4 regions of the Amycolatopsis sp. w19 genome follow, and region 1 is predicted to be linked to each of the others. Evidence: riboswitches for the same ligand, from Rfam matches in the RefSeq annotation. Region 1 holds a riboswitch; each other region holds the start of a gene.
What was found. A riboswitch is a leader RNA that binds a small molecule or an ion and turns the genes downstream of it on or off. The one in region 1 is predicted to bind cobalamin.

Region 1 (7,044 bases):
TGACGTCGATCCGCGGCCGGCCGAGTTCGGCGAGCGGGATCGCCTCGATCCCGGTGACGCGCCGCGAAGCCTCGTCCCAAACCGGCTGGACACCCAGCAGGGCAAGGACTTCCGCCGCGTCGTCACCCGACGTGCGCATCGCCGACGTGCCCCAGACCGAGAGACCGACCGAACGCGGCCAGTCGCCTGTGTCCTCCTTGTAGCGACGGAGAAGCGAGTCCGCGAGAGCCTGTCCGGTCTCCCACGCGAGACGGCTCGGGATGGCCTTCGGGTCGACGGTGTAGAAGTTGCGGCCCGTCGGCAGCACGTTGATCAGGCCGCGCAGGGGAGAACCACTGGGCCCCGCGGGGATGTAGCCGCCGTCGAGCGCGTGGAGCACGGCGTCGATCTCGGCGCCGGTGCCCGCCAGACGCGGCACGATCTCGGTGGCGGCGAAGGTCAGGACGCGGGCGACCTCCTGGTGTTCCGGCACCTCGGCGACGACCTCGGCGACGGCGGCGGGGGACCAGTCCCTGGCCTCCATCGCCTCGACGAGCGAGCGGGCCGTCTGCTCGATGGCGTCCACTACGGACAGTGGGGCGTCGCTGTTCTCCTTGAGCCCCAACGCGGACCGCAGGCCGGGGACGGCGCCCTGTTTGCCGCCCCACATCTGCTGGGCGCGCAGCATGGCGAGCACGAGGTTGATCCGCGCCTCGCCCACCGGCGCGGCGCCGAGGATGTGCAGGCCGTCGCGGATCTGGGCGTCCTTGACCTCGCACAGCCAGCCGTCGATGTGCAGCAGGAAGTCGTCGAACTCCGCGTCGTGCGGGCGTTCCTCGACACCGAGGTCGTGGTCCAGTTTCGCGGCCTGGATCAGCGTCCAGATCTGCGCGCGGACGGCGGGCAGTTTCGCCGGGTCCATCGCGGCGATGTTGGCGTGCTCGTCGAGGAGCTGTTCCAGGCGGGCCATGTCGCCGTAGCTCTCGGCGCGGGCCATCGGCGGGATCAGGTGGTCGACGATCGTGGCGTGCGCGCGCCGTTTCGCCTGCGCGCCCTCGCCGGGGTCGTTGATCAGGAACGGGTAGATCAGCGGCAGATTGCCCAGGACCGCGTCCGGCGCGCACGAGTCCGAGAGACCGGCGGTCTTGCCGGGAAGCCATTCCAGCGAACCGTGTTTGCCGAGGTGGACGACCGCGTGCGCGCCGAATTCCTCCTCCAGCCAGCGGTACGCGGCCAGGTAATGGTGGCTCGGCGGGAGGTCCGGGTTGTGGTAGATCGCCACCGGGTTCTCGCCGAAACCGCGCGGCGGCTGGATCATCAGGATGACGTTGCCGGACTGCAGCGACGCCAGCACGATGTCCCCGTTGTCCACATAGAGTTCGCCGGGCGCCGGGCCCCAGTGCTCCTCCATGCCCTCGCGCAGTTCCGCGGGCAGCGCGGCGAACCACTCGCGGTACTTGTCCGCGGGCACGCGGATCGGGTTGCCGGACAGCTGTTCCTCGGTGAGCCACTCCGGATCCTGGCCGCCCGCGGCGATGAGCGCGTGGATCAGGGCGTCGCCGTCGGGCTGGTCGGTGCCGGTGGGCTCGACGCCGGGGAACGGATCCTCGCCGAGGTCGTAACCCTGGTCGCGCATGCGGCGCAACAGCTCGATCGCGGACGCGGGAGTGTCGAGGCCGACGGCGTTGCCGACACGGGAATGCTTCGTCGGGTACGCGGACAGCATCAGCGCGATCCGGCGTTCCGGCGGGGGAGTGTGGCGCAGGCGGGCGTGCGCGAGCGCGATCTTGGCGACCCGCGAAGCGCGCTCGGCGTCCGGCACGTACTTGGGGAGCCCGTCGTCGTCGATCTCCTTGAACGAGAACGGGACGGTGATGAGGCGGCCGTCGAACTCGGGGACGGCCATCTGGTTGCCCGCGTCGAGCGGCGAGAGGCCGTCGTCGTTGGCGGACCAGGTGTCGCGATCGCTGGTGAGGCACAGCGCCTGCAGGATCGGGATGTCGAGCGCGGCCATCTCGGCGACGTCCCACGCCTCGTCGTCGCCACCGGCGCCGACCTCGGACGGCCGGGTGCCGCCGGCGGCCAGCACGGTGACCAGGAGCGCGTCGGCCTTGGCCAGCTCGGCCATCATCTCCGGCTCTCGGGTGCGCAGGGAGGCGCAGTGGATCGGGAGCGCGCGGCCCCCGGCGTCCTCGACGGCGTCGGAGAGGGCGTGGACGAACTCGGTGTTCCCGGACAGGTGATGCGCCCGGTAGTAGAGGATCGCGACGACCGGACCCTCGGTGCTCTTCGGCTCGCGCTCCAGGACGCCCCACAGCGGCTGCACGGCGGGCGGCTCGAAGCCGTCACCGGTGAGCAGGAGGGTGTCGCTCAGGAACCGGTGCAGCTGGGTGAGGTTGGCCGGGCCGCCCTGCGCGAGATACGCGTGCGCCTCCGCCGCGGTGCCGGCCGGGACGGTGGACAGCTTCATGAGCTGCGCGTCCGGCGTCTGCTCGCCGCCGAGGACCACCACGTGCGCGCCGCTCGCGCGGACCGTGTCGAGGCCTTCCTGCCAGCTGCGTTCGGAGCCGAGGATCCGGACGACGACGATCTTGGCGCCGTCGAGCAGGGCGGGCAGCTCCGCGAGGTCGAGGCGGGCCGGGTTGGCCAGCCGGTATTCGGCCTCGCTGGAGCGGGCGCTGAGCAGGTCGGTGTCCGAAGTGGACAGAAGCAGGATCACGGCAGTCCTCACTCGGGGTGTCCGCGCCCCGGGTCGTGTGGTCGCGACGGCCGGAGTTCCTGGCTTCCCTCCCTGGCCGGGAGGATGACAGTGGCGGGACCGCCCCGGACTCTCACCGGGTTCCTCCTCCGCCGTCGCGTGGGTCTTGAGTTCACTCTCCGGTGCGGTCCGGCGGGAGTCAAGGTGATGTGTGGCCGGGCCGGACGTGCAGCCACAGGCCGGTGAACACGGCGGTGGCCAAGGTGATGACGCCGGCCGCGACGAACGCGCTGTTGAGGCCTGCCTCGAAGGAGGCTCCGCCGGATTGCCGGGTGCGGACGATGGCTCCGAGTAACGCCACGCCGAGCACCGCGCCGATCTGCCGCGTGGTGCTGCTGATACCCGAGGCGAGGCCGCCTTCTTGCGGGCTGACCGCTTGGATGGCGGCCCCCGTCAGCGGGGACATGGTGAGGGCGAAGCCGATGCCGACGACACCCAGCCGCCACCACACGTTCCCGTAGCCGGTGCCGGCGTGCACCACGCCGAGTGCGAGCAGCCCCAGGCCCGCCAGGGCCAGACCGACGGTGACCACTATCCGGAAGCCGTACCGGGCGGCGAGCCGTCCCGCGTACGGGCTGACGATCACCATGGCGACGGTCGCCGGCAGGGTCTGCAGGCCGGCGCGCAGGATCGAGCTGCCCTGGACGTACACGAAGAACTGGGAGAAGAAGAACGACGAGCCCATGAGCGCGAACCCGACCACGACCATGGCGGTGTTGGACACGGTGAACAGCCGCTCCCGAAACAGCCGCAACGGCAGCATCGGTGCGGCACGACGCGCTTCGACGGCGATGAAGGCGGCCAGGAGGACCACCGCGGCGGCGAAGCTGCCCAGGATGACCGGCGACGTCCAGCCGCGGGCACCACCCTCGATCAGGCCGTAGGTCAGCGCGCCCACCCCCAGAACGGACAGCAGCGTGCCCGGGACGTCGATCGCGGGGGCGCCGGGATTGCGGGCCTCTTCGAGGGTGCGCAGGCCGACCAGCAGCAGGACAACGCCGATGGGGAGATTGACCAGGAAGATCGCGGGCCAGCCGAAGACCTCCGTCAGCACGCCGCCGGCCACGGGGCCCGCGGCCAGGCCGATCCCGCTGAATCCGGCCCACAGCCCGATCGCCTTGACTCGTTCTCGCGGCACGGGATAGGCGGCGGCGAGGAGGGCCAGCGAGGCAGGGCTCAGCGCCGCGGCCCCGATGCCCTGCAGCACCCGGCCCGCGACCAGCCAGCCGACCGAAGGGGCGAGGCTGCACAGCACCGACGCGACCGTGAACACGACCACGCCGGACAGAAACACCCGCTTGCGACCGAAGCGGTCGGCGAAGATGCCGCCGGACAGCAGCAACATGGCGACAAGCAGCACATACGCGTCGACGATCCATTGCAAGCCGGTCAGCTGAGTGTTCAGCCGATGCTGCATATCGGGCAGCGCCGCTCCGACGATCGTGTTGTCGAGCAGGACCATGAACTGACCCAGACAGGTCACCGCGAGCAGCACGGCCCGGTTCGATCGACGGTCCACCGCCGCAGGGGACACAACCATCCAGATTCCTCCCAGATACTAAAGCAGTCAGTGACTGCGTTAGGGACTGTAGAGCGAGTGTCTCGTAAACGCAATAGCTGACTGCGTTAAGGTGGGGATGTGAACGAGCGACAGCGAGCCGCGCGGCCTGGCGGGCGCAGTGCCCGCGTCGGCGCACAGGTGCACCAGGCCGTCACCGACCTGATCGGCGAGCGCGGCTACGGCCACTTCACCGTCGGCGACGTGGCGGCCCGCGCGGGCGTCGCCGACAGCAGCATCTACCGCCGCTGGGGCAGCTTGGACGACCTGCTCGCCGACGTGGTGTTGACCCGTCTCAACGCGCAGTCACCGATGCCCGACACCGGAAGCCTGGAGGGTGACCTGCGCACTTACGCGGCCGCCGTGGCTCGCGAGATCACCGGACCCGACGGTCCGGCGTTGCTGCACCTGGCCGTCGCCCTGTCCGGTACGGGGCAGCAGGGTCTGCGAGCTCGTGAAGGAATCCGCACCGAACGAACCCGGCAACTGCAGGCCATGCTCGATCGTGCCCGCGATCGTGGCGAAGACCCGCCCGACGCGTTCGGCGTGCTGGACCACATCCTGGCCCCGATGTACATCCGCGTCTTGTTCGGCATGGGCCCGCTCACCCCGGAGTACATCGACGGGCTGGTCGACCGCCTGCTGTGACCTCGGCGGGGTTCGTTGTTCACTCCGGCGGCCCGTGCGGCAGGTCACCAAGCCTGTGCGGACGATCATGCCGGGGACCGTCGCCGACCTGTTAGGACCCCTAAGTGCGGCGAAGGGTGGCGACCTGCTCTCGCAACGAAACGACCGCTTCGGCGAGATCCACCGGGTCGACCGTCGCGGCCCATTCCCGGATGAGCTCGGACCGCCGCCGCAGGACCTCTTTCTCCTTGTCGCGGATGAGGGCTGCCTGGGTGTACTCCTGCGCGTCGACGGCCGCTTCCTTGCGTCGCCGATATTCGGCGATCTGGGAAGTCAGCGACTCGATCTCGACAGGCGGGTCGGCGGGGCCGCGCACCGGATCGCCGGGTCCAGAACCTCCCCAGACGGCGTTCTCGTCGCGAAAGGGAGCCCAAATACGGGCATAGGCCTCCCGCACCCGCTCCTCGGTCACGCCGTGTTCATCCAGGACGCGAGCCGCGCCGCCCCCGGCCGCCAACAGGCCGACGACGAGTTCCACCAGACCGGAGGATCGGGGCACGCCAAGGACTTCGGCTGTGACCGGATAGCCGTCGACGGTGCCGGCGGCAGGCGACGAAGCCGCTTTCTCCAGTTGCCACACGAGGACATCGCGAGAGATTCCCCAAGCGTCGGGGAGCGCGTACCCGACTCCGTCGTCGAGAACGGCGAGCAGAAGCTCCTCGCCCCCGATACGGTCGTGCCCCAGCCGGACCGCGTGCGCGTGCGCCCGCTCCAGCAGGCTCACGCCGACCGCTCCGACGAGGAGTCCCCGATCCGCGGGAAAGGAGCGGTGGAGAAGATGATCTCCACCGCCACCTCGAAGAACTCCGCGATCCGCAGGGCGAGGTAGAGGCTCGGGCTGTACTCGCCGCGTTCGAGGTAGCCGATGGTCTGGTAATGCACGCCGAGCGCATCGGCGAGTTCGCGGCGGGAAATGCCCCGTTCCGCCCGCAACATCGCGATCCGGTTGTAAACGACCTCGCTCATGAGCTAGCCAATTCGCTGCATCGCCTTTTCCCGTCGTGCCGCCACCGAGGACCCGGACTCGCGCCGCGCCATGCGCCGCAGGACGACCGGGGCCAGCTTCAATCCGATCACGGCCCACACCGACAGCACGCCGAGGGTCTCCCAAGGCCGCCACGACTGGCCGATCTCGATGATCACCGTCGAGTCCGGCAGCAGCGCCGACCGCATGCCGAGGCCGAGCCAGTACATCGGGAACACCTGGCCGAGGTACTGCAGCCATTCCGGCAGCGCGGTGATCGGGTAGAAGATCCCCGAGATCGCGCCGATTCCCAGTGTCGGCAGCATGATCAGCCCGATGCTGCGCGCGTTCGAGGTCAGCGAGCCGAAGATCGCGCCGATCGGCATCGTGGCGAGCAGGCCGAGCACCAGCACCCACAGCAGGCCCAGCCACGACGTCAGCCCGCCGGGCGCGATGCCGTCGAACAGGATCAGGCTGGGGATCAGGACCAGCAGCATTCCGATGACGGTGCTCATCGACACCGTGACGACCTTGCCGACGAGATAGCCGATCATGCCGTTCGGCGTGGCCTTGGCGCGCAGGAGCGTGCCGTCTTCACGTTCGACGGCTAGGACTCCCGCCATCCCGAGCATGCCGCTGAACACGATCGACGCGCCCAGCACGCTCGGCACGGTGGCGGCGCCGAGCGAGAACTCCGTGCCCGGCAGTTTCGCGCCGCGCATGAAGAACATGACGATCACGAAGATCGCCGGGAAGAGGAAGGTGTTGAAGAGGTCTTCCCGGTTGGTCATCATCTGGCGGGCCTCGAGCCAGCCGCGCCGGACGCCCAGCCGGACACTGTGCTGAATCGTGTTCATCGCGCGCCCACCGCCTCCAGGGATTCGGCCTTGCGGACCAGGGTCATGTACGTGTCTTCGAGCGACGCCCGCCGGACCTCCAGATCGCCGATGGCGTCCCCGTGCTGCTTGAACAACTCGTGCACGTACTTCGTCGATTCGGTCGTGGAGTGCACGAACCGCTGACCGTCCAGCGTCCAGCGCACCTCGGCCTCGCCGGCGATCTGCCTGCTCAGCGCGTCGGCCGAACCGTCGGCCACGA
Region 2 (7,044 bases), on a different contig from region 1:
CCACGGTGCTGCTCACCATTCAGGTGGTGGTGTTCCCGCTGCTCACCTGGTTGTTCCACGGATCGGCCCCGTCCAGGCGGTTCCTCGCGCTCATACCGGTCATGCTGATCGGCGTGACCATGGCGGCCGGCGTGATCGGCCAGGCCGAGCCGGGGACGGACCCGGTCGGCGGCATCGTGTTCGGCACCATCGCGGGCATCGCCTACGCGGGGTATCTGTTCTTCATGCGACAGGGCGGCGGGCAAGGCCATGTCGTGTTCCCGGTGTGCGCTTCCACGACGGCGGCGTGTGCCGCGGCGGTCGTGGTCGGCAGTGTGTGGACGGGGATCGACCTGGACCTCGACCTGGCCGCGTGGCTGTGGCTGATCGCGCTCGCATTGGTCGGGCAGGTGCTCGCCTGGCTCCTCATCGCGGGAGCGCTTTCCCAGCTGGCGCCTCAGGTGAGTGCCTCACTTCTGTTGCTGCACCCGGTTCTGGCCGTCGTGTTCGGTGTCATCGCCCTGCACGAGCGGCCGACCATCACGCAGCTGGCCGGATGTCTGCTGGTCGTCGTCAGTGTTTGGGCGGTGAGCCGGACTCCGCGGCGGGAACGTGTGTCTTTGGGCGAGCGGGGAAGATTCCGGCCGTCCAACGTCCAGGATCTTCCCCACTCGGTCGTCCGCCCGGGGCGTGACCGGCACGATCAAGGTTCGACGTAGATACACAAATGACCTGCGGATCAGCCGCAGCCCGCTCCCCTACGGTTGCCGGCGCCATACGCCGGGTAGCCCTCCACCATGACGAACTGCGAAGTCTGCGGAAACGACTACTAAAAGACGTTCGAGATCCACACCGTCGACGGAGCGAAGCACACCTTCGACTCCTTCGAATGCGCGATCCACCAACTGGCGCCGATCTGCGAGCACTGCGGCTGCCGCGTGGTCGGACACGGCATCCAGGTCGAGGATCGCTTCTTCTGCTGCGCGCACTGCGCCAGGGAGAGCTCGGTCGCCGGAGGAGACAAGGCACGCGACGCCGTCGCGACGTCCTGATCGTCAGACCGCGAACCGAAGAACCGCGCCTGACGGGACGATGTCCGCGCCTTCGGCCAGCACGGCCACCGGAAGCGCCTCGTCCGCGCGACCCCGTCCGCCGCCCTAGGCGTGACTCGCGTGCTCGGAAACCGGACTCGCGTGATTGGAGACGGATCTCCGAGTTCGGTGTTCAAGCACGCGAGATCCGTCCTTGAGCACGCGTGATCCGGTCAGGAGATCGGCCGGTCCGCCAGCTGTTCGAGCCTGGCCATCTCGACGTCGAGGGCGGTCTGGGCCCGGCTCAGCGCCTCGGAGCTGTACGCGCCGCTCGACCGGGCGTGCTGGAGACGTTCGGACTGTTCGGTCAGGACCCGCAGGCGCAACCGCAGGTACTGCTCGATCTGTTCCGGGGCCGGGCGGTCGCCCGGTGACGCGGGCGGGACGCGTACGTCCGAGCGCACCCGGTCCACGACCCGGTCACCGAAGGGCCCGTTGCCGGGATCCTCCAGGCCGGGATCGTCCAAAAGGGACGTCGCCGCGTCGGCCAGTTCGGTCGTGAGCCGGACGTACTCGCGCCGCAACCGGCCCGGGTCCTCCGGCGGCACGCGCGCCGCGCGGATGACCGCGGGCAACGTCATTCCCTGGACCAGCAGCGTCGTGGTCGCCACCACGTAGGCGATCAGGACCAGCAGGGCGCGGTCCGGCGTGTCCTGCGGAAGGGTCTGCGCCGCCGCGAGGGTGATCGCGCCGCGCATCCCCGCCCAGCCGAGCACCACCCCACCGCGCCAGCCCAAGGTCTCGGTGAGCCGGAACTCGACGTCGGCGGCGGCCCGGTCGAGCCGTTTCCGGAAATGCGCCACCCGCCTCGGTGACGCCTTGTCCAGCCGTTCGGTGACGGCGGGATTCGACTCGTCGCCCCGCAGCACCGCCTGCGTCGTTTCCAGCCGGGGCTTGAACCGAGCGGCCTTCCGCTGCTCGCGGTACAGGCCGCCGACCAAGGGCCCGACGAAGACGATGCGCGCGACGATGACGAGCGCCGACGCGGCCAGCCCGATGCCGAGCGCGCGCCACACGCTCGAACCGTCGTCGTGCACCTCGTCGATGAGGGTTTTGACGCTGAGTCCCATGAGCAGGAACATCGCGCTTTCCAGCAGGAAGGCCGCGGTGCGCCAGTTGACGGCCTCGGCGAGCCGATCCGTCGCGCGCAGATGCCGCGGGGCGAGGTGACCGGTCACGAGGCCGGCGACGACGACCGCGAGCACGCCAGAGGCTCCGGCCTCTTCGGCGGGCAGGAACGCGATGAAGGGGACCACGAAGGAGATCGCGGTGTTGAGCACGGCGTTGCCCAGCAACGCGCGCACCCGGACGTTGACGATCCCGACGAGCAATCCGATCCCGACCGCCACGACGACCGCGAAGACGAACTCTCCCACGATGCCCCAGACGGACACCGACCCGGCGACCGCGGCGACGGCCGACCGCAGCAGGACGAGCGCGGAGGCGTCGTTGACCAGTCCTTCGCCTTCGAGCACGGTCAGCAGCCGGGGCGGGAGGCCGAGCCGCCGTCCCACGGAGGTCGCGGCGACGGCGTCGGTGGGGCTGATGACCGCGCCGAGCGCGAACGCGGCGGGCCAGCCGATGTCCGGGATCAGCTCGTGGAACAGCCAGCCCGCGCCCAGGGTCGTCCCCACCACGAGCAGCACCGCGAGACCGGTGATCGGCCGGATGTTCCGCCGGAAATCGACCACCGGCATGTTCACCGCCGCCGAATACAGCAGCGGCGGGAGTACTCCGGCGAGGATCAGCTCCGGTTCGACCTCGGGATGCGGGACGCCGGGCAGGAAGCTCAGGCCGATACCGGCCACCACGAGGCTCAGCGGAGCGGCCACGTTGAGCCGTTCGGAGAACGCGGCCACCAGGACGATGCTGACGACACCGAGGACGACGACGAGGGTCAGGTTCACCGGGTTCACGTGTCCTCTCGCCGGTCAGTGGCTTGCCGTGTCCATTGGACACGAGGTCAGCGGACCCGCAAGTCGGAGCCGGTCAGTGCGGTGTGTCGCGAAAGCCACCTCGCCTGCGGTGCGCGAAGCCGCCCAGGTACCGAGGCCGCCGAACGCGTCGTGAGTGGCAAAGAGCGTTTCGGTGGCGACCGACAGGGTGAAGGGGACCTTCCCCTCATCGCACGAGCGGAAAGTCCCCTTCACCCCGGCCTGCGGTCCTCATGGGTGGCAGAGTCCGAGCAGGTGTTGCGAAAGCCACTTTCGCAACGTTGAAGGTTGCGAAAGCCACTTTCACAACATCCGGAGCCCTTCAGCGCAGCGCCGCCAGGACGTAGTCGTCGCCGGACTGCCACACCGGGGCCACCTCCGCGAAGCCCGCCGCCCGGAGCAGCCTGGTGTGCTCCTGCGGGCTGAGCCGGTTGCCGTAGCCGGTCGAGATGCCGCGCAACTCTTCGGCCGTGAAGCGCTCCCTCAGCGCGGGATCCGCGGCCACCGCCGCCCACCAGGTCTTCCAGTCCTCGTTGGCGTGGACCCCGGCACGGGCCGCGCGGCGCTCCTTGACGACTTCGGCGAGCTCGCGGATGGCCGGTTGCTCGTCGTAGAGGTGGTCGCCGTTCACGAGCGCTCCGCCCGCCCTCAGCGCGACGGCGAGGTCACGGTAGACCTCGGCGAGCCGCTCGGGGCGCAGCCAGTGCAACGCGGTCGTCGAGACCGCCGCGTCGACCGGCCGCCACTTCAGCCGGCCGCTCTCGGCGAGATCGGCCCGGACGTACTCGATGTCGCTCCGCTCCGGCCGGGTCGCGCGGGCGAGGGCGAGCAGGAACGGGTCGTCGTCGAGGCCGACGATCCGTGCGTGCGGTAACCGCCGGGCGAGCCTGGTGGTCAGCGAGCCGGGGCCGCAGCCTAGGTCCAGCACCAGCGGCTCGGCGACGTCGCGGCAGACGTGTTCGACGACGTCGATCACCACGGTGAAACGTTCTTCACGGTCGGCGACATAGCGTTCCTGCTGCACGTCCCACCGGCGGACCCAGTCCGCCGCGAGCTTCTCGTCCACCGGCCTCCCCTTCGTGATCTTGATCCTGTGTAGCACACGCCGGTCATGGGTTACCGTGTGCGCCACAACGTAAGAAGGTGCCCGTCGGGGGAAGCCGGTGTGAATCCGGCGCTGACCCGCAACCGTGATCGGCCGCCGAGCCGTGAGCCGGACTGCCCGCCGGACACCGCCAACCCCAACTGTCGTGGAGTGCGGAGCGGGGTCCCGTTCACGTGCGGTCGCGCGCCCGGGACAGTGCTCGACGTCCCGGAGGTCCCTATGACGCGTCATCCGCTCACCCGTCGGAGACTGCTCGCGCTGGCCGCGCTCACGCCGTTGGCCGCCTGCGGGACCGCGCCGGCGGACACGGGCCGGTTGCGAGTGGCGTTCGCCGCGGGCGGGTCGAAGGAAACCCTCGACCCGTCCCAGGTTTCGCTCTTCGTCGACCAGGCGCGGGCCAAGGCGCTCTTCGACACGCTGGTCGCCTACAACGCCGACACCTCCTTGCGACCGCGGCTGGCCGAGTCCTGGGAAAGCGACGTCGCCGGCACGCGCTGGCGGATCCGGCTGCGGCAGGCGGCCTTCCACGACGGTCGTCCGGTCACCGCGGACGACGTGCTCTACAGCTTCCGGCGGATCGCCGACCCCGCGCTGGCTTCCTCGTCGCGGCAATACTTCGCGAAGGTGGACTTCGCCCGCAGCAAAGCGGTGTCCCCCACCGAAATCGAGCTGACGCTGACCGCGCCCGACTTCGAATTCCCGTCGGGCTGGGGCGCTCCCGGCGCGGAGATCGTGCCCGCCGGGACGACGGACTTCACCGCGCCGGTCGGCTCGGGGCCGTTCCGTTTCGTCTCGTTCACCCCCGGCGACGCGGCGGTGTTCCGCAAGAACGAGTCGCATTGGGACGGCGCGCCGAGTATCGACGAGCTGGAATTCGTGCCGGTCAACGAAGAAACCGCGCGCGTCAACGCGTTGCTGTCCGGGCAGGTCGACTACGCCCACGACCTCGCGGCCGGAACCGCGGCGCGGCTGGCGGGCGACGGACGCGTGTCACTGCTCGAAGCCAAGGGAACGACGATGCAGGGCATGATGCTGCGCCTGACGCAACCCCCGTTCTCCGACCCGAGGCTGGTGCACGCCGTACTGTCCGGAGTGGACAGAGAGGCGTTGAACCGCGTCGCGCTGGCCGGACGCGGGGAGATCGGCAACGACCTGTTCGGCAAGGGACTTCGCGGGTATGCCGCGGACATCCCCCAACGCCGCCGCGATGTGGACCTGGCCCGGTCGCTCGTCCGCGAGGCGGGCGCGGAAGGGCTGGCCTTCGCTGTCGAGACCAGCGACGTCGACCCGGGTTTCGCCACCGCGGCCACGCTGATTTCCCAGCAGCTCAAGGAGATCGGGCTCGCCGCCACCCTGAACACCCGCGCGTCGAGCACCTATTTCAGCGAGGTCAAGACCAAGGGCGTCGCCGCGCTCACCCGCACGGCCACCCTGCCCGTCCCGACGTTCCTCAACCAGCGCTTCCGCACGCGCGGCTCGAACAACGTGAACGGCTTCGGCTCGCCGGAGTTCGACGCGCTGCTGGATCGCGCCACGGCCACCGCGGACGAACGCGCCAGGCTGGCGCTGTTCGGCGACGCGCAACGGATCGTCCACGAAACCGGCGGTCTGCTCGCCTGGGGGTTCAGCACCTGGACGATCGCCGTGTCGAAACGGGTTTCCGGGGTGGTGACCGCGCCGCCGAACACCTTCGATTGGGCTCGGTTCGACCGCGCCCGGCTGTCCTGACGTGCGGGGTCACGTCGTACGACGGCTGGGTTTCGCCATGGTGCAGGCGATGTTCGTGCTGGTCGCGACGTTCGCCGTGACCGCGTTGCTGCCGGGCGACGCGGCCTCGGTCGTGCTCGGCGAACAGGCCACCGACGAGCAGGTGGCGACCGTCCGCCATCAGCTCGGGCTCGACCAGCCGCTGCTCGACCGGTTCGGGAACTGGCTTTCGGGGCTGGTCACCGGCGATCTCGGCCGGTCGCTCGTGACCGGCGCCCCGGTGGCCGACGAGATCGTCCGCCGTTTCGCCGCCACCGCGGCGCTCGCCGGGGTGACGCTGCTCGTGCTCGTTCCGCTCGCGCTGGTCGTCGGGGTGGTCTGCGGGCTGCGCGAAGGATCGCGGATCGACCGCGTGCTCACCGCGGTCACGCTGTTCCTGCATTCGATCCCCGAGTTCGTCCTCGGGCTGCTGCTGGTCGCGGGTTTCGCCGTGCACACCGGACTCCTTCCGGCCACCGCGGCCGGAACGGATCCGGCCGCGCGGCCCGAAGTGCTGGTGCTGCCGGTGATCGTGCTGGTCGCCCGGCAGCTGTGCGACGTCGCCCGGCAGCTGCGGATCGGGATCGCCGAGCAGACCCGGGGTCCGGTGGCCGAGCATCTGCGCCTGCTCGGGCTGCCCGAACGCACCGTGGTGCTGCGCCATCTCCTGCCCGCGGCCGCGGCTCCCGCCGTGCAGCAGCTCGCCCGCGCCGTCGAAGGACTGCTGACCGGCACGGTGATCGTCGAATCCCTGTTCGCGATCACCGGGCTCGGCACGGGTTTCGTCGAAGCCGTGCAGAACCGGGACATCCCGCAGGTGCAGGGTTACGTGCTGGTGTTCGCCGGCGTGGTCGTGCTCGGGAACCTCGCCGCCGATCTGGTCGCCCACCGGCTGACCCCGCGCCGGGAGCTGGTCACGTGGTGAGCCGGGCACTCGGGTGGTCGCTGCTCGCGATACCGCTCCTGCTCGCGGTGGCCGGGCCGGTGCTCGCGGGCCCCGTGGTGTCGGTCGGCGCGCCCTGGCAGGCGCCGGACGCCGCGCATCCGCTGGGCACCGACGTTCTCGGCCGCGACGCGCTCACGGTGATCCTCGCGGGCGGGCTTCCCGTGATCGGGATGACGGTCGCCGCGCTCCTGCTCGCCTATCTGGCCGCGCTGCCGCTCGGTCTCTTCGCCGCGGGGCACGGAC
Region 3 (7,044 bases), on a different contig from region 1:
CCGGCTGAAAGGGTGATCGCTGCTACACGAGTGGTGACCGGAAGTTACCAAGAGTGCTCGATCGTGGACATGGGTTCACCGAGGCGTCAGGTGGATCGGCAGGCCGTCCGCCGGCACGGGCAGCGACACGTAGTCCCAGCGCGCGGTGTAGCCCTCCGGGACCGACCAGCGATACGCCCGCAGCATCTCGTGCAGCAGCGCCTTCACCTCGAACGTCCCGAAATGCAGGCCGATGCATTTGTGCGCCCCGCCGCCGAACGGCATCCACGCGTAGCGATGCGACTTGTCCTCGCGGCGGTCCTCGCCGAAGCGGTCCGGGTCGAACCGCATCGGATCCGTCCAGTGCTCCGGGGAGAAATGGTTGACGGTCGGGGAAATCCCGACGAGTGTCCCTTCGGGAATGAAATGCCCGAGAACCTCGGTGTCCTTAACGGTTTTCCTGGTCAGGGAAGGAACCGGGGCCACCAGGCGCAGGGCTTCCTTGATCACCAGGTCCAGCGTCGTCAGGGTCTCCAGCGCTTCGATGTCGGGTACGTCGTCGCCGAGCGCGAGCGACTCCCGGCGCGCGCGTTCCTGCCACTCCGGGTGCTTGGCGAGGTGGTAGACGGCGGCGGCGCTGGTGATCGTCGACGTGTCGTGCGCGGCCATCATCAGGAAGATCATGTGGTTGACGACGTCGGCGTCGGTGAAGCGGTCGCCGTCCTCGGTGGTGGCGTGGCACAACGCGGTGAAGAGGTCGTCGCCGTCGCTCGCCCGTTTCGCGGGCAGGTTCGCCGAAAAGTGGCGTTCGAGGACCTTGCGGCCGTGCAGTCCCGCCGCCCAGCGGCCACCGGGGACGGGGAACCGCACGATGGCCGTGCCCGCGCGCACGGAATTCACGAACGCGCGGTTGATCGCGGCCGCGTCGTCGCCGGAACTCATGCCCATGAACACACGGGTCGCGACGTCGAGCGTGAGTTGCTTGAGGGACCAGTAGATCCGCGGGTTCGGCCGGTCGGCCCACGCGGCGATACCGTCGCGCAGGGCCGGGCCCATCTGGTCGACGTAACCGGTGAGCCGCTGCCGGGTGAAGGCCGCCTGCATGATCCGGCGGTGCAGATGGTGCTCGCCGAAGTCGAGCAGCATCAGGCCGCGGTCGAAGAACTGCTCGATGAAGAACTTCCAGCCTTCCTGGGAGAAGGCCTTGTCCTTGTTCACCAACGCGATCTGGGTGGCCTCCGGGCCGGTGAGCGCGACGATGCGGCGCCCGAACGCGCCCATCCACGACACCGGTCCGTAGGTCTCGTAGCGTTTGAGGCCGAACTCGATGCCGAAACGCATGAAGTCCAGCGCGTGCCCGATGACCGGCGGGCCCTCGTCGCCGAGGACGGGTTTGAGACCCGGCGGGGCGGGCGCGAGTTCGCGGACCGGCCAGGTCGCGCCGAGCCAGCGCTGGTCGACCGAACGCGGCAGGGGGATCGAAGTGAGCGGCGGAACCCGCTCGCGCAGCGCCCCGGTGACCTTTTCGACGGCGTTCGCCATGGTGACCATCTCCCCGCTGAGACCGGTTACCGCTCCACCATCGCACCCTTATTGACGCCTTGACAATACCTCGATGGAAGTTCCGTGAAGGCCTCCTTCACTACCTTGAGGGTAGGGAAGGAGGCCTTCACGGACCGGTCAGGCCAGTTCGGAGCGGACCGTGTGGGCGGCCGCGACCAGGTTCCGCAGGGCCGGTTCGACCTCCGCGTAGCCGCGGGTCTTCAGGCCGCAGTCCGGGTTGACCCAGATCCGCTCGGCGGGCACGGCGCCGACGGCGGTCCGCAGCAGGCCGCTGACCTCGTCCACGCCGGGGACACGCGGCGAGTGGATGTCGTAGACACCCGGCCCGACGCCGCGGCCGAAGCCCGCCGCGCCGAGATCGGTGACGACCTCCATCTTCGACCGCGCGGCCTCGATGCTGGTGACGTCGGCGTCGAGCGCGTCGATCGCCTTGACCACCTCACCGAATTCCGAATAGCACATATGTGTGTGGATCTGCGTGGCGTCGTCGATCCCGGAAGTCGCCAGCCGGAACGAAGAAACCGCCCACGCGAAGTACGCCTCGTGCGCCGCCGCGCGCAGCGGGAGCAGCTCCCGCAACGCCGGCTCGTCCACCTGGATGACGCGGATGCCCGCCTCCTGCAGGTCGTGCACCTCGTCGCGGATGGCCAGCGCCACCTGACGGGCGGTCTCGCCCAGCGGCTGATCGTCGCGGACGAACGACCACGCCAGGATCGTCACCGGTCCGGTCAGCATGCCCTTGACGGGTTTGCCGGTCAGACCCTGCGCGTAGCGAGCCCACTCGACGGTCATCGGCTCCGGACGCGAGACGTCGCCGTACAAGATCGGCGGCCGGACGCAGCGCGAACCGTAGGACTGCACCCAGCCGAAGTCGGTGGCCGCGAACCCGGCCAGCCGCTCGGCGAAGTACTGCACCATGTCGTTGCGCTCGGGCTCACCGTGCACCAGCACGTCGAGGCCGAGGTCCTCCTGCAGCCGGACGACACGCTCGATCTCCGCCTTCATCGCGGCTTCGTAGCCCGCGTCGTCCAGCGAACCCGCCTTGTGCGCGGCCCGCGCCTTGCGGACGTCGGTGGTCTGCGGGAACGAGCCGATCGTCGTGCTCGGCAACGGCGGCAGCTTCAACGCGGCCTGCTGAGCCGCCGCCCGCCGGGCATAGGGGGAGCGGACGGTGTCCTCCGGCCGCAGCGCCTCCAGCCGGGCGCGGACCCCGCTGTCGGCCAGGTCGGCCGCCGTCGCGCGATCCGTGGCCGCGGCGCGGGCGGCGGAGAGGTCGACGCCCTCTTCCTTCAACGCACGCCCGAGCAGGACGACCTCGTCGACCTTCTGCCTGGCGAAAGCGAGCCAGCCCTTCAGCCGCGGGTGAAGCCCGTCCTCTCGTTCGACGTCGTAGGGCACGTGCAGCAGCGAACAGGACGTCGACACGCTGACCGACTTCGCGGTGCCCAGCACCGTCGCCGCCCGGCTGAGCGCGCGGGTCGGATCCGTGCGCCAGACGTTGCGCCCGTCCACGACACCGGCCAAGACCTCCTTGTCCCGTAAGGCGGGCTCGGCGGCGACGGCGTCCACAAAGGACTCATCGGACACGAGATCGACGGCGATGGCGTCGATCGGGGAACGGGCGAGCACGCCGAGTCCGCGTCCGAGCCCGCCGAAGTATCCGGCGACCAGGATCTTCGGCCGCGCGGTCTCCTTCGCGAGCCGGTGGTAGGCGCGGATGAGCGCGTTGAGTTCCCGTTCGCTGCGATCCGCGGCGAAGGCGGGCTCGTCGAACTGGACCCACTCGACGCCTTCGTCGTGCAGACGGCGCAGTAGTTCGACGTAGGCGTCGAGAAGGTTGTCGAGCAGCTCCAGCGGGCGGAAGCCTTCCGGAGCCGTCTCGGCCGGTTTCGCGAGCAGCAGGAACGTCACCGGGCCCACCAGCACCGGCCGGGTCTCGACGCCGATCGCGCGGGCTTCGCGGTACTCGTCCAGCGGTTTGGTGCCGGTGAGCGAGAACGTCGTGTCCGGGCCGAGTTCGGGGACGATGTAGTGGTAGTTCGTGTCGAACCACTTCGTCATCTCCATCGCCGGCGCGTCCTGCACCCCGCGCGCGGCGGCGAAGTAGGTGTCGAGCGGCGAGAGGCCGAGCGTGGTGAAGCGCTCCGGCAGCGCTCCGAACAGCTCGGTGGTGTCGAGCACCTGGTCGTAATGGGAGAACGTGTTGGAGGGGACGGAATCCAGTCCCGCGTCCTTGAGTTCCCGCCAGGCGCGGGTGCGCAGTGCGCGGCCGGTGCCGAGCAGTTCGGCCTCGCCGATCCTGCCCGCCCAGTAGCGTTCGAGTGAACGCTTGAGTTCCCGGTCCGGTCCGATCCGGGGGTAGCCCAGCACTGTCGTGCCGATTTCGGTCACAGCTCTCTCCTCGCGAGCTTGTCGTCGGAGCCCGGGGCGCGCAGGAGTGACCGCCGTTCGGTCGTGCCCATCCCACGAGGCCCGGACTCACGCACGCCGTCGGCGCGCGTACCACGGGCAGGTCTTCGGACTCGTGGGCGACTCGCTCGCTCCTACCGGCCGTCGCTTCCCGGGGCGCCATGTCCCAGTGCTTTACCGTGTCTCGCACGGTGACGGCTTTCGTTCCCACATACCGCTGCGGGGCAGTCCCGGATTCGCACCGGGTTCCCTGTTACCTCGACCGGCCTGGGAGGCCGGGCGAACCAGTAGCACTCCGGAGCGTACCGCGAAGGAGAAGTACATGAAGGCCCCCTTCCTGTACCTAGGCGCAAGGAAGGGGGCCTTCATGTACTACGTGTCGGTGATCAGTCCCAGTCGAGGGCGCCACCGGACTGGTACTCGATGACGCGGGTCTCGAAGAAGTTCTTCTCCTTCTTGAGGTCCATCGCCTCCGACATCCACGGGAACGGGTTCTCGGTCTCGCCGAAGATCGGCGCGAGGCCGATCTGCTGCGCCCGGCGGTCGGTGATGAAGTGCATGTACTGCTCGATCAGCTCGGCCGAGAGCCCGAGCATGCCGCGCGGCATGGTGTCGCGGGCGTAGGCGACCTCGAGTTCGCACGCTTCGGTCAGCATCGTCCGGATCTCCGCCTGGAACTCCTCGGTCCACAGGTGCGGGTTCTCGATCTTGATCTGGTTGATGCAGTCGATGCCGAAGTTCAGGTGGATCGACTCGTCGCGCAGGATGTACTGGTACTGCTCGGCGATGCCGATCATCTTGTTCCGGCGGCCGAGCGAGAGGATCTGCGCGAAACCGGTGTAGAACCACATGCCCTCGAAGATCACGTAGAACGCGACGAGGTCACGCAGGAAGTTCTGGTCGGCTTCCGGGGTGCCGGTCTCGAAGTCCGGGTTCTCCAGGTTCTGCGTGTACTTCAGCGCCCACGCGTCCTTGTCCGAAATGGACGGGACCTCGCGGTACATGTTGAACAGCTCGCCCTCGACCAGGCCGAGGCTTTCGCAGATGTACTGGAAGGTGTGCGTGTGCACGGCCTCCTCGAACGCCTGGCGCAGCAGGTACTGGCGGCATTCGGGGTTGGTGATCTGCCGGTACACCGCGAGCACGATGTTGTTGGCCACCAGGGATTCCGCGGTGGCGAAGAAGCCGAGGTTGCGCTTGAGCATGGTGCGCTCGTCCTCGGTGAGGCCGTCGGGCGACTTCCACAGCGCGATGTCGGCCTGCATGGCGACCTCGGTCGGCATCCAGTGGTTGTTGCAGCCGGCGAGGTACTTCTCCCACGCCCAGGTGTACTTCATCGGCAGCAGCTGGTTGACGTCGGCGCGGGCGTTGATCATCCGCTTGTCGTCGACGTTGATGCGGGCGGCGCCGACTTCGATCTCACCGAGGCCCGTGGCGTCGGCGGAGGCGTCAAAGGTGGTCATGAAAGCTCACTTCACGAGTCGGGGGTCGTGAGTGGCGATTCGGGTCAGAACCCGAATCGCCACTCACGACGATGTCTTACTGGCAGGCTTCGCAGTCGGGGTCGTCGATCCGGCAGGCGGCGCCTTCGGTGGCGACGAAGTCGACGTCCGAGACCTTCGGCATCTCCTTCGGCTCCGGCTTGGCGGCCGGGGCAGGAGCGGTCACCGGCACGGCCGGAACCGCGGCGGAAGCCGACGGCGCGGGCGAGGCGGCGGGAGCCGGGGCGGCGGCGGGCTTCGGCGAAGCGGGTGCGGCGGGGGCCGGGGTGGCCGAGACCGCGTTCAGCTTGCCGTCGGTGCCGCGCAGGGTGCTCTTCTCCACGTGCGTCGCGGACCGGGCCCGCAGGTAGTACGTGGTCTTGAGGCCCTTGTGCCAGGCGTAGCGGTACAGCTCGTCGAGCTTGCGGCCGCTGGGCGCCGCGATGTACAGGTTCAGCGACTGGGCCTGGTCGATCCACTTCTGGCGCCGCGAACCCGCGTCCACCAGCCACTTGGACTCGATCTCGAACGCGGTCGCGTACAGCGCCTTCAGGTCGTCCGGCACGCGGTCGATCTGGCCGAGGCTGCCGTCGAAGTACTTCAGGTCCGAAACCATGACCTCGTCCCACAGCCCGCGCTCCTTGAGCGAGCGGACCAGGTGCGGGTTCACCACGGTGAAGTCGCCGGACATGTTCGACTTGACGAACAGGTTCTGGAACAGCGGCTCGATCGACTGCCCGACGCCGCAGATGTTGGAGATCGTCGCGGTCGGCGCGATCGCCATCACGTTGGAGTTGCGCATGCCGACGGTCTTGACCCGCTCACGCAGCGGCGCCCAGTCCAAAGTGGACGAAGTGTCGACGTCGAGCGCGTCGCCCTGGCGGGCGTCGATGAGCAGCTGCATCGAGTCGATCGGCAGGATTCCCTTGCTCCACAAGGAACCCTCGAACGTCTGGTACTGGCCGCGCTCCTCCGCGAGGTCGGTCGAGGCCGAGATCGCGTAGTAGCTGATGTGCTCCATGCTCGTGTCCGCGAACTGCACGGCCTCGTCCGAGGACAGCGGGACACCGATCTCGAACAGCGCGTCCTGGAAGCCCATCAGGCCGAGGCCGATCGGGCGGTGACGCAGGTTGGAGCGGCGCGCCTCCGGGATCGTGTAGAAGTTGATGTCGATCACGTTGTCGAGCATGCGGACCGCGGTGCGCACGGTCTTCTCGAGGCGCTGGGTGTCCAGGCCCTCGGGGGTGACGTGCTTGAGCAGGTTCACCGAGCCGAGGTTGCAGACCGCGACCTCGTCGGTGGTGGTGTTCAGGGTGATCTCGGTGCACAGGTTGGACGAGTGCACGACACCCACGTGCTGCTGCGGCGAACGCAGGTTGCACGGGTCCTTGAAGGTGATCCACGGGTGGCCGGTCTCGAACAGCATGGTCAGCATGCGGCGCCACAGGTCGACCGCGCGGACCTTGCGGAACACCTTCAGCTCACCGCGTTCGGCGGCGGCCTCGTACTCGCGGTAGCGCTCGGCGAACGCGTTGCCGTAGAGGTCGTGCAGGTCCGGGGTCTCGTTCGGCGAGAACAGCGTCCACTGCGCGTCGGCCTCGACGCGGCGCAG
Region 4 (7,044 bases), on a different contig from region 1:
CGATCCCGCCGTCGCCACCCACGAACTCGGCACGGCGGCGCGGCTGCTGCCCGATCCGGCCGCCGCGCTGCTGCTGGCGGGCGAGGCGCGGAGACTCGGCGGCGACCTGGGTGGCTACCGGGCTTTGGCACGGACGGTCCCGGCCGGAGAAGGGCTGGCGTTCGCGCATTTCCGGGGTTTGACGTCGGTCTACGCCGGACGGCACGACGACGCCGTCGTCCCGCTGGAGGAAGCCGTCGCCAAGGGGATGGCCGACACCGACGTCGCCGGAGCCGTCTGGGCCGCCGAAGCGGCCTTCGCCCGCGGGCACGCCGAACAGGCGCACGAGTACGCGGCGGCCGCGGTGAGCCGCGCGCGGCTCGGCAAACGCCACGCGGAACTGCCATGGGCGCTGGTCTATCTCGCGCTTTCGGCCATCGCGCTCGACCGGATCCCGTGTGCGCGGGCGGCGTCCCGCGACGGCCTGCGCGCGCCCCACAACCTGCGGATGGAACACCTGACGCTGCTGGGGTTGGCCGCCGCGCTCCTCGGCGACCGCGCGCCGGAGCTGGACGAGGCGGCCGAGGGCATCGCCGAACGCGGTCTCGGCAGGCCCGCCGCCGTCGCCGCGTGGGCGCACGCCTGCCTGGACCTGGCCGAGGACCGGCCCGACGACGCGCTGAGCAGGCTCGAAGATCTCGCTTCGGGCGTCTCCGGCGACCAGCCGGTGATCCGCGTGCTGGCCACACCGCAACTCGTCGAGGCGGCCGTCAACGCCGGACGACCCGAACGCGCCCGTGCCGCGCTGGAGGTGTTCGACCGCTGGACGCTGGCCGGGGCGGAACCCTGCTGGCTCGCGTTGAGCCACCGTTGTCACGCGCTGATGGCGTCGGATCCCGGTGTGGCGGAACGACATTTCCAGGCGGCCATCGAGGCGCACCGGCGGGCGGGCGGCGCGGTGGAACTCGCCAGGACCAGGTTCGCGTACGCCACCCTGCTGCGGCGGCATCGCCGGACCCGTGACGCCCGCGACCAGTTCCGCGATGCCTTGCGCGGCTTCGAAAACGTCGGCGCGACCCGCTTCGCCGAACGGGCCAGGGCCGGGCTGCGCGCGGCGGGCGAGACCGTCGACGCTCCGCACCGATCGCTCGCCGGCCTCACGCCGCAACAGGACGCCATCACCCGGCTGGTGGCGGCGGGGGAGACGAACAAGGAGATCGCGCGGCGGCTGGTGATCAGCCACCGGACGGTGGACCACCACCTGCGGAACATCTTCACCGCACTGGGGGTGCGGTCCCGCGTGGAACTCGCGCGCCGCGTCGCCGCCGGCGAGTGACGCTGCCCGTGACTCACGTGATCGAAGCCGGAACTCGCGTGATCGGAGGCCCCACTCACGTGATTGGAGGCGGAACTCCCGAATGCGGCCTCCAGCCACGCGAGTCACGTCCCTGATCACGCGAGTCACGCCTTCGCTCACGCCGTGACCTGTGTGCCCAGGCCGTGAAGGCCTCCTTGAGGGACCCAGAGTCCCTCAAGGAGGCCTTCACGGAATCCGGACAAGTAGGTATCCAGGACGGTTCACGGGCAGGCGAGGACCGGGGCTTGCGGGCGGCCACCGCCGTGCAGGTCGCTCAGCGGAACCCTGGCCAGGCCGAGGATCGCCTGCGCGGTCGCGCGCGGGGCGGTCGTCGGGTTCGGACCGGTGGCGTCGTAGGCGATCGCGCCGCGGTCGGCCTCGGCGCCGGCGCAGCCGGTCTGCAGTGACCGCAGGAATTCCCGCGCCTTGACCGCGGCGGCGGGACGATGACCGGCCAGCGCTTCCGCGGCGAGGCCGGTGCTGTTGGCGTTGGGCGCGTTCGCGGCGACGCCGAAGCCGCCGTTCGCGTGCTGCTTCGTGACCAGCCACGACGTGCCCTCGCGGGCGTTCACGGGGTCACCGACGGCGCGCAAGGCCTGCACGACCGTCGCGGTCGCGTCGACGTCGCTCGTGCACGTCGCTTCGCCGAAGTTCTGCGGGAAACCGCCGTCCGCGCACTGGGTGCCCGCGAGGAACGTCACGGCCGACGCCGGGGCACCGCCCGGGGTGCGGTCCAGCGCCAGGAGGGCGAGCGACTGCGAGAGGGCGTTGGAGTAGTCGCCGTACTCGGATCGGTCGGAGAACCGGCCGGACGGCGTGAGCAGCGAGAGCAGGCCCGCCTTCAAGTCGACGCCGCCGAACGACGCCAGGTCCTTGCCCCGGATCTGCGCGGCGAGCATCAGTTTGGCGTGCGCGCCCGCATAGGCCTCGGTGCCGCCCCCGACGTAGCCGGTGGTGACCTCCGGCTTCGCGAGCCAGGCGATCGCCTTGCCCGCGTTCGTGTCCGACACGCCGGCCGCGGCGAACGCGAAGATCGCGTCGATCGTCAGGCCCTGATCGGGGAACTTCTGGCCGCCGAAGTCGGCCTCGAACCGTTCGCCGTCGGTCATCTGCCTGGCGAGCCAGCCGGCGGCGGCGTCCGCCTTGTCGTGGGTGGCCGCGGCCGCCGCCGGAGCGGCGACCAGCCCGATGCCGCACAGCAGGGCGACAGCGAAAACCAAACGTCTCATGAGAACCCTTTCCCGCATTTCCACGACAGGAGTCGGTGACACCGTGCGATGTGGGTGACCGGGCTCGCCTGGAAGGCACACCGTTGCGGGACAGCGCCGGACTCTCACCGGACTTCCCCCACGACCGCGCCTGAAGACTCTCACCCCGGTCGGGTGCGGGATACCGCCGGGTGCCCATGTGATCCTCACGACCGACTGGCCGGTGGTACCTACCGGAGGTGAACAGGTGTTAACCTCGGCTGGCTCGACAACAGAACACCGCCGCCCGTGACGGGGAAGCCGGTCGAAATCCGGCGCTGTCGCGCAACCGTGGGCCCTTCGCAGGGCGAGCCGGGATACCGAACGGGCGGACGTACGAACCACTGTCGCGATAAACAGGGGTGACTGCGGCGTCCCGCGCTGTCCTCCGCCATGCCGCAAGGAGGAGTCATGCGCCGCGGGTACCTGGCCGCGTCGGCGTTCGCCGTCATCGTCACCATGATCGCCGCACCGCTCAGCGGGACGGCGACGGCGGCGAACGATCCCGGTGCGGCGAAGGTGAATTCCCGCTGGCTCGCGACGAAGCTGAAGCCGGACGGCACATTCGACAACCCCAGCGGCGGCTCACTGCCCGACCACGGCCTGATGCTCGACGCGCTCTTCGCGATGTACGCCGCGGGCGAAGGCGCGCGGGCCGAGCCGATCGTGAAGTTCCTCGACGACCAGGGTCACGCCACCGACTACTTCACCTGGGACGGGCTCGCCCCCGGCGCGGGATACGACAAGATCATCGTCGGCGGCGCCGTGGCGAAGACGATGGTCGCCGCCCAGGTGTCCGGCCGGAATCCGCGGGCCTTCGACGGCTACGACCTGGTCGCAGAGACCCATGCGGCCATCATGCGCAAGGGCCCCGACAAGGGCCGGGTCAGCGACTACTCCAAGGATCCCGCCCTCGCCGACGCGGTGAGCAACAACGCGAACATGTTCGGCCAGGCGCTCGGCGTGATCGGGCTCGCCGTGGCGGGAGAGAACGACCGGATCGCCATCGACAGGCTGCTGACCCAGCAGTGTTCCGAGGGCTACTTCCGCGTCCTCTTCTCCTACATCCCGACGAAGGAGACCGGCGACCACGTCACTCCGGACGGCCGCAAGGTCTCGACCTGCGACGAGGGTAAACCGCTCGGCCTTTCCCCGACCGACGGTGACGCCACCGGGCTCGCCCTCTCGGCGATGCTGGCCGCGAAGAAGGCGGGCGCGGCCGGTCTCGACGCCCCGATCGCCAAGACCGTCTCCTGGCTCAAGGCGAACCAGACGCCCGGCGGCGGCTGGGGTGGCGGCGTCGGCACCGAGGCGCCGAACACCAACAGCACCGGCCTGATCGTCCAAGCGCTCGTCGACGCAGGCGGCGCGAACGCGGCGGTGGACAAGGGCGTGCGGTTCCTCAAATCCGCGCAGGCGAACGCCGCGGCCGACTCCGGGAACAAGCTCGCGGGCGAACTCGGCGCGATCGCCTACGACCCGGCTTCCTACGAGGCGGCGCGTTCCTCCGGCATCAGCGGCCTCGACACCTGGATCCGCGCGAGTGCCCAGGCTTCGCTCGGGTTGTCGCAGGTCGGTTTCTACCCGCTTGCGAAGGGCGAAGTCCTGCCGCCGACCACCGGCGTCCCGGAAACCCCGGCTCCTGTGACGCAGCCGCACAAGCCCGCTCCTGAGCCCAAGAAATCCATCACGCCCAAGGCGTCCACCGGCGCCCGGGTGTCGACGGTCGCGGCGATCGCCGCTCCGGTCACCGCGACCCCGGCCGTCCGCCTCGGGGCCTACCTGACGAACCGGCTCGTCGGCGGCGACCACGTCGAGGTCACCGAGGACGGCAAGACCTACGTCGACTACGACGCCACCGCCGACGTGGTGCTGGCCTTGCGGGCGTTGGACCAGCAGCCGGACGCGGTCGCCCGCGCTTCGCAGTTCCTGCTGAAGCCCGAAGCCGTGCAGGCCTACGCGCACGGAGCGCCGTACGAACAGGGTCAGGCGTCGTACGCCGAACCGCTCGCGAAACTCGTGCTCGTCGCCGAATTCGCGAAGTCGGACGTCGCCGGTCCGTTGCGTGCCGATCTGGTGAAACTGCGCGGTACCGACGGGGAATTCACCGACACCGGATCGTTCGCCGACGCCGATCGGACGGTCGAGCGGCACGCTTGGGCGGTCCTCGCCACCGCCGCCGATCCCGGCCCCGCGGTCGAACTGCTCCTCTCCCGCCAATGCGCGGACGGGACCTTCCCGAAGCACCTCGACACCGCGGAATGCGGTTCCGGCGACCTCGCCGCGACGGCCGCCGCGGTCACCGCGCTCGTCGCCCGTCCGCACACGGATGCCGCGCCGCCGACCAGACGCCCGGACGGCTGGACCGAACGGCGCGTGTCGGCGTTCGTCTCCGCGGTGGACGCGCTCGGCGTCCGGCCCACCGGCGAGGGCTTGGTGACGGGAGAAGGCGGCGAGGTGGACATCGCGCTCAGCGCCACCGTCGCCGCCGCGCGGCAGACCGCCGGTCTCGACGCGAGCGGAACCGCGCGCTCGCTGGGCAAGCTCGTCCAGCAGGACGGCGGATTCGCCAAGGGAACCGGGGGAGAGACCGATTTCCCGACCAGTTCGGCCGCCGCACAAGGGGTCGCGGGCCGGTCTTGGCTCACCGCCGCGGATTCCCCGCTGTCACCCGCGATCCGGCTCCCGCTGACCGCCGGCACCGATACACCGGCGCTGGCCGCCGCCCAGTCCGACGACCGGCCGGGATGGCTGATCTGGGGACTCGCCGGGCTGGCCGTGCTGTTCCTCTCCACCGCGATCGCGCTCGTCTTCGTACTTCGTCGTTTCACCAAGAAAAGGGGGTAACACCATGAAGAGACTGCTCGCCGTCACGACCGTCCTCATCGGACTCATCGGGCTGTCCGCCGCACCCGCGAACGCGGTCGACACCACGAAGGGCTACGCCGGGATCTGCACCGGTGCCGACGCGCGCACCGGGGTCACGGTCGTGATCGACTTCCAGGAGCTGGCCGCCCCGACGATCACCCGCTGCTCGCCCAACGCCACGCCGGGCACCGCCCGCACGGGGATCAAGGCGTTGCAGGACGCGGGGATCGCGGTCGCCGGCACCGCGCGCTGGGGGCTCGCTTTCGTCTGCCGTCTGGAAGGGCGCCCGTCCGCGACGGAGACGCTCCCGCTGACGACCAACCCGAATTACAAGGAAGCGTGCGTCACCACCCCGCCCGCGGGCGCGTACTGGGGCTACTGGAACGCCGACGGTTCCGGTTCCACCTGGACCTACAGCAGCTCGGGTGCCCTCAACCGCAACGTCGTCCCGGGCGGTTTCGAGGGCTGGTCGTTCTCGCTGAACAAGTCCGCGACCACCAACCCGCCGCCCGGCGTCACGCCGAGGAACCCGGCCATCCCGTGAAAAGGGTCCTTCCCGTGGTGGCGGCGGTCTTCCTGATCGCCGCCACGGCGCCGTCCGCGCACGCGGTCGACCAGAGCAAGGGATATCCGGGGTTCTGCAGGGATGCCACCGGGGTCACCGTCGTCGTCGACTTCCAGCAGCTCGGCGGCACGACCATCGTGCGCTGCAATCCCCAGACCACCCGCGGCACCGGGCTGGACGCGCTCAAGGGCGCCGGTTTCCAGATCGCCGGGGTCCAGCGCTGGGGTGAGTCGTTCGTCTGCCGGGTCGAGAACCGCCCGTCCGCGGCCGAGACCGTCCCCGTCGCGGGTCGCGGTGACTACCGTGAGCCGTGCGTCGACACGCCTCCGGCTCAGGCCTATTGGTCCTACTGGCACGCCTCGAACAACTGTGCCTGGGACTACAGCCAGTGGGGCGTCAAGAACCGTGACTTCATCCCCGGCGGTTTCGAAGGCTGGTCGTTCTCCTTGAACGCCACCACCCAGAGCAACCCGGTCCCGCGGGTCTCCGCCGTACGGCCCGGCACGGAGAGCCAGCCCTGTGTGCCGCGCGAGGAGGCGAAGCCGGTCACCGGTGACCCCGGCGAGCGCCAGCAGCGACCGCCGTCGGGGAACGGACAGCAGGCCGACGGCTCCCAGCCTACGACGGGTGCCGGAGAAGTTCCGGCCGCGGGTCCGAGTTCCGCCGCACTGCCGCCGCCCAAACCGCGCCCGAGTGCTTCGGCACGGCCGAAGGCGCAGGATCCGTCGATGAACGTCGCGTTCACCGGAGGCGAGAACGCCGAGGATGTCAACGCGGTGATCGATCGCGAGTCCGGAGCGGGCGGCTGGGCGCCCTGGGCCGCGGGAGCCGCGGTGCTCGCGCTGTGCGTGGCGGGATTCCTGATGGCACGCAGACGCAAACGCGCACAAGGAGTTTGATGACGTCCTATTTCCTGCCGCGCGATCTGCACCCGGCCGCGTGGTGGGTGTGGGCGCTCGGACTCGCCGTCGCGGCGACCCGCACGACGAACCCGTGGCTGCTGCTGACCATCGTGGCCGTCGCGGGGT

Region 2: linked by a shared signal. The riboswitch ahead of ACSMFO_RS33230 (ABC transporter substrate-binding protein) and the one ahead of cobN (cobaltochelatase subunit CobN) in region 1 are both predicted to bind cobalamin.
Region 3: linked by a shared signal. The riboswitch ahead of metE (5-methyltetrahydropteroyltriglutamate--homocysteine S-methyltransferase) and the one ahead of cobN (cobaltochelatase subunit CobN) in region 1 are both predicted to bind cobalamin.
Region 4: linked by a shared signal. The riboswitch ahead of ACSMFO_RS20815 (peptidase) and the one ahead of cobN (cobaltochelatase subunit CobN) in region 1 are both predicted to bind cobalamin.

Annotation. Positions count from the first base shown of each region.
Region 1 is NZ_JBPQFM010000017.1:165,677-172,720, reverse strand. Features, by position in the region: gene cobN (cobaltochelatase subunit CobN) at 1-2,698, opposite strand, end outside; cobalamin riboswitch at 2,734-2,886, opposite strand; gene ACSMFO_RS28995 (MFS transporter) at 2,877-4,256, opposite strand; gene ACSMFO_RS28990 (TetR/AcrR family transcriptional regulator) at 4,377-4,943, shown strand; gene ACSMFO_RS28985 (Clp protease N-terminal domain-containing protein) at 5,044-5,706, opposite strand; gene ACSMFO_RS28980 (helix-turn-helix transcriptional regulator) at 5,703-5,948, opposite strand; gene ACSMFO_RS28975 (ABC transporter permease) at 5,952-6,803, opposite strand; gene ACSMFO_RS28970 (ABC transporter ATP-binding protein) at 6,800-7,044, opposite strand, start outside.
Region 2 is NZ_JBPQFM010000023.1:27,120-34,163, reverse strand. Features, by position in the region: gene ACSMFO_RS33250 (DMT family transporter) at 1-698, shown strand, start outside; gene ACSMFO_RS33245 (Prokaryotic metallothionein) at 825-1,031, shown strand; gene ACSMFO_RS33240 (cation:proton antiporter) at 1,244-2,977, opposite strand; gene ACSMFO_RS33235 (class I SAM-dependent methyltransferase) at 3,327-4,070, opposite strand; cobalamin riboswitch at 4,094-4,248, shown strand; gene ACSMFO_RS33230 (ABC transporter substrate-binding protein) at 4,329-5,837, shown strand; gene ACSMFO_RS33225 (ABC transporter permease) at 5,839-6,780, shown strand; gene ACSMFO_RS33220 (ABC transporter permease) at 6,774-7,044, shown strand, end outside.
Region 3 is NZ_JBPQFM010000002.1:498,171-505,214, reverse strand. Features, by position in the region: gene ACSMFO_RS06810 (cytochrome P450) at 76-1,521, opposite strand; gene metE (5-methyltetrahydropteroyltriglutamate--homocysteine S-methyltransferase) at 1,660-3,933, opposite strand; cobalamin riboswitch at 4,033-4,255, opposite strand; gene ACSMFO_RS06800 (ribonucleotide-diphosphate reductase subunit beta) at 4,338-5,414, opposite strand; gene ACSMFO_RS06795 (ribonucleoside-diphosphate reductase subunit alpha) at 5,491-7,044, opposite strand, start outside.
Region 4 is NZ_JBPQFM010000010.1:61,970-69,013, forward strand. Features, by position in the region: gene ACSMFO_RS20810 (LuxR C-terminal-related transcriptional regulator) at 1-1,315, shown strand, start outside; gene ACSMFO_RS20815 (peptidase) at 1,558-2,565, opposite strand; cobalamin riboswitch at 2,598-2,746, opposite strand; cobalamin riboswitch at 2,814-2,927, shown strand; gene ACSMFO_RS20820 (hypothetical protein) at 2,995-5,430, shown strand; gene ACSMFO_RS20825 (hypothetical protein) at 5,435-5,995, shown strand; gene ACSMFO_RS20830 (ABC transporter substrate-binding protein) at 6,010-6,915, shown strand; gene ACSMFO_RS20835 (energy-coupling factor transporter transmembrane component T) at 6,915-7,044, shown strand, end outside.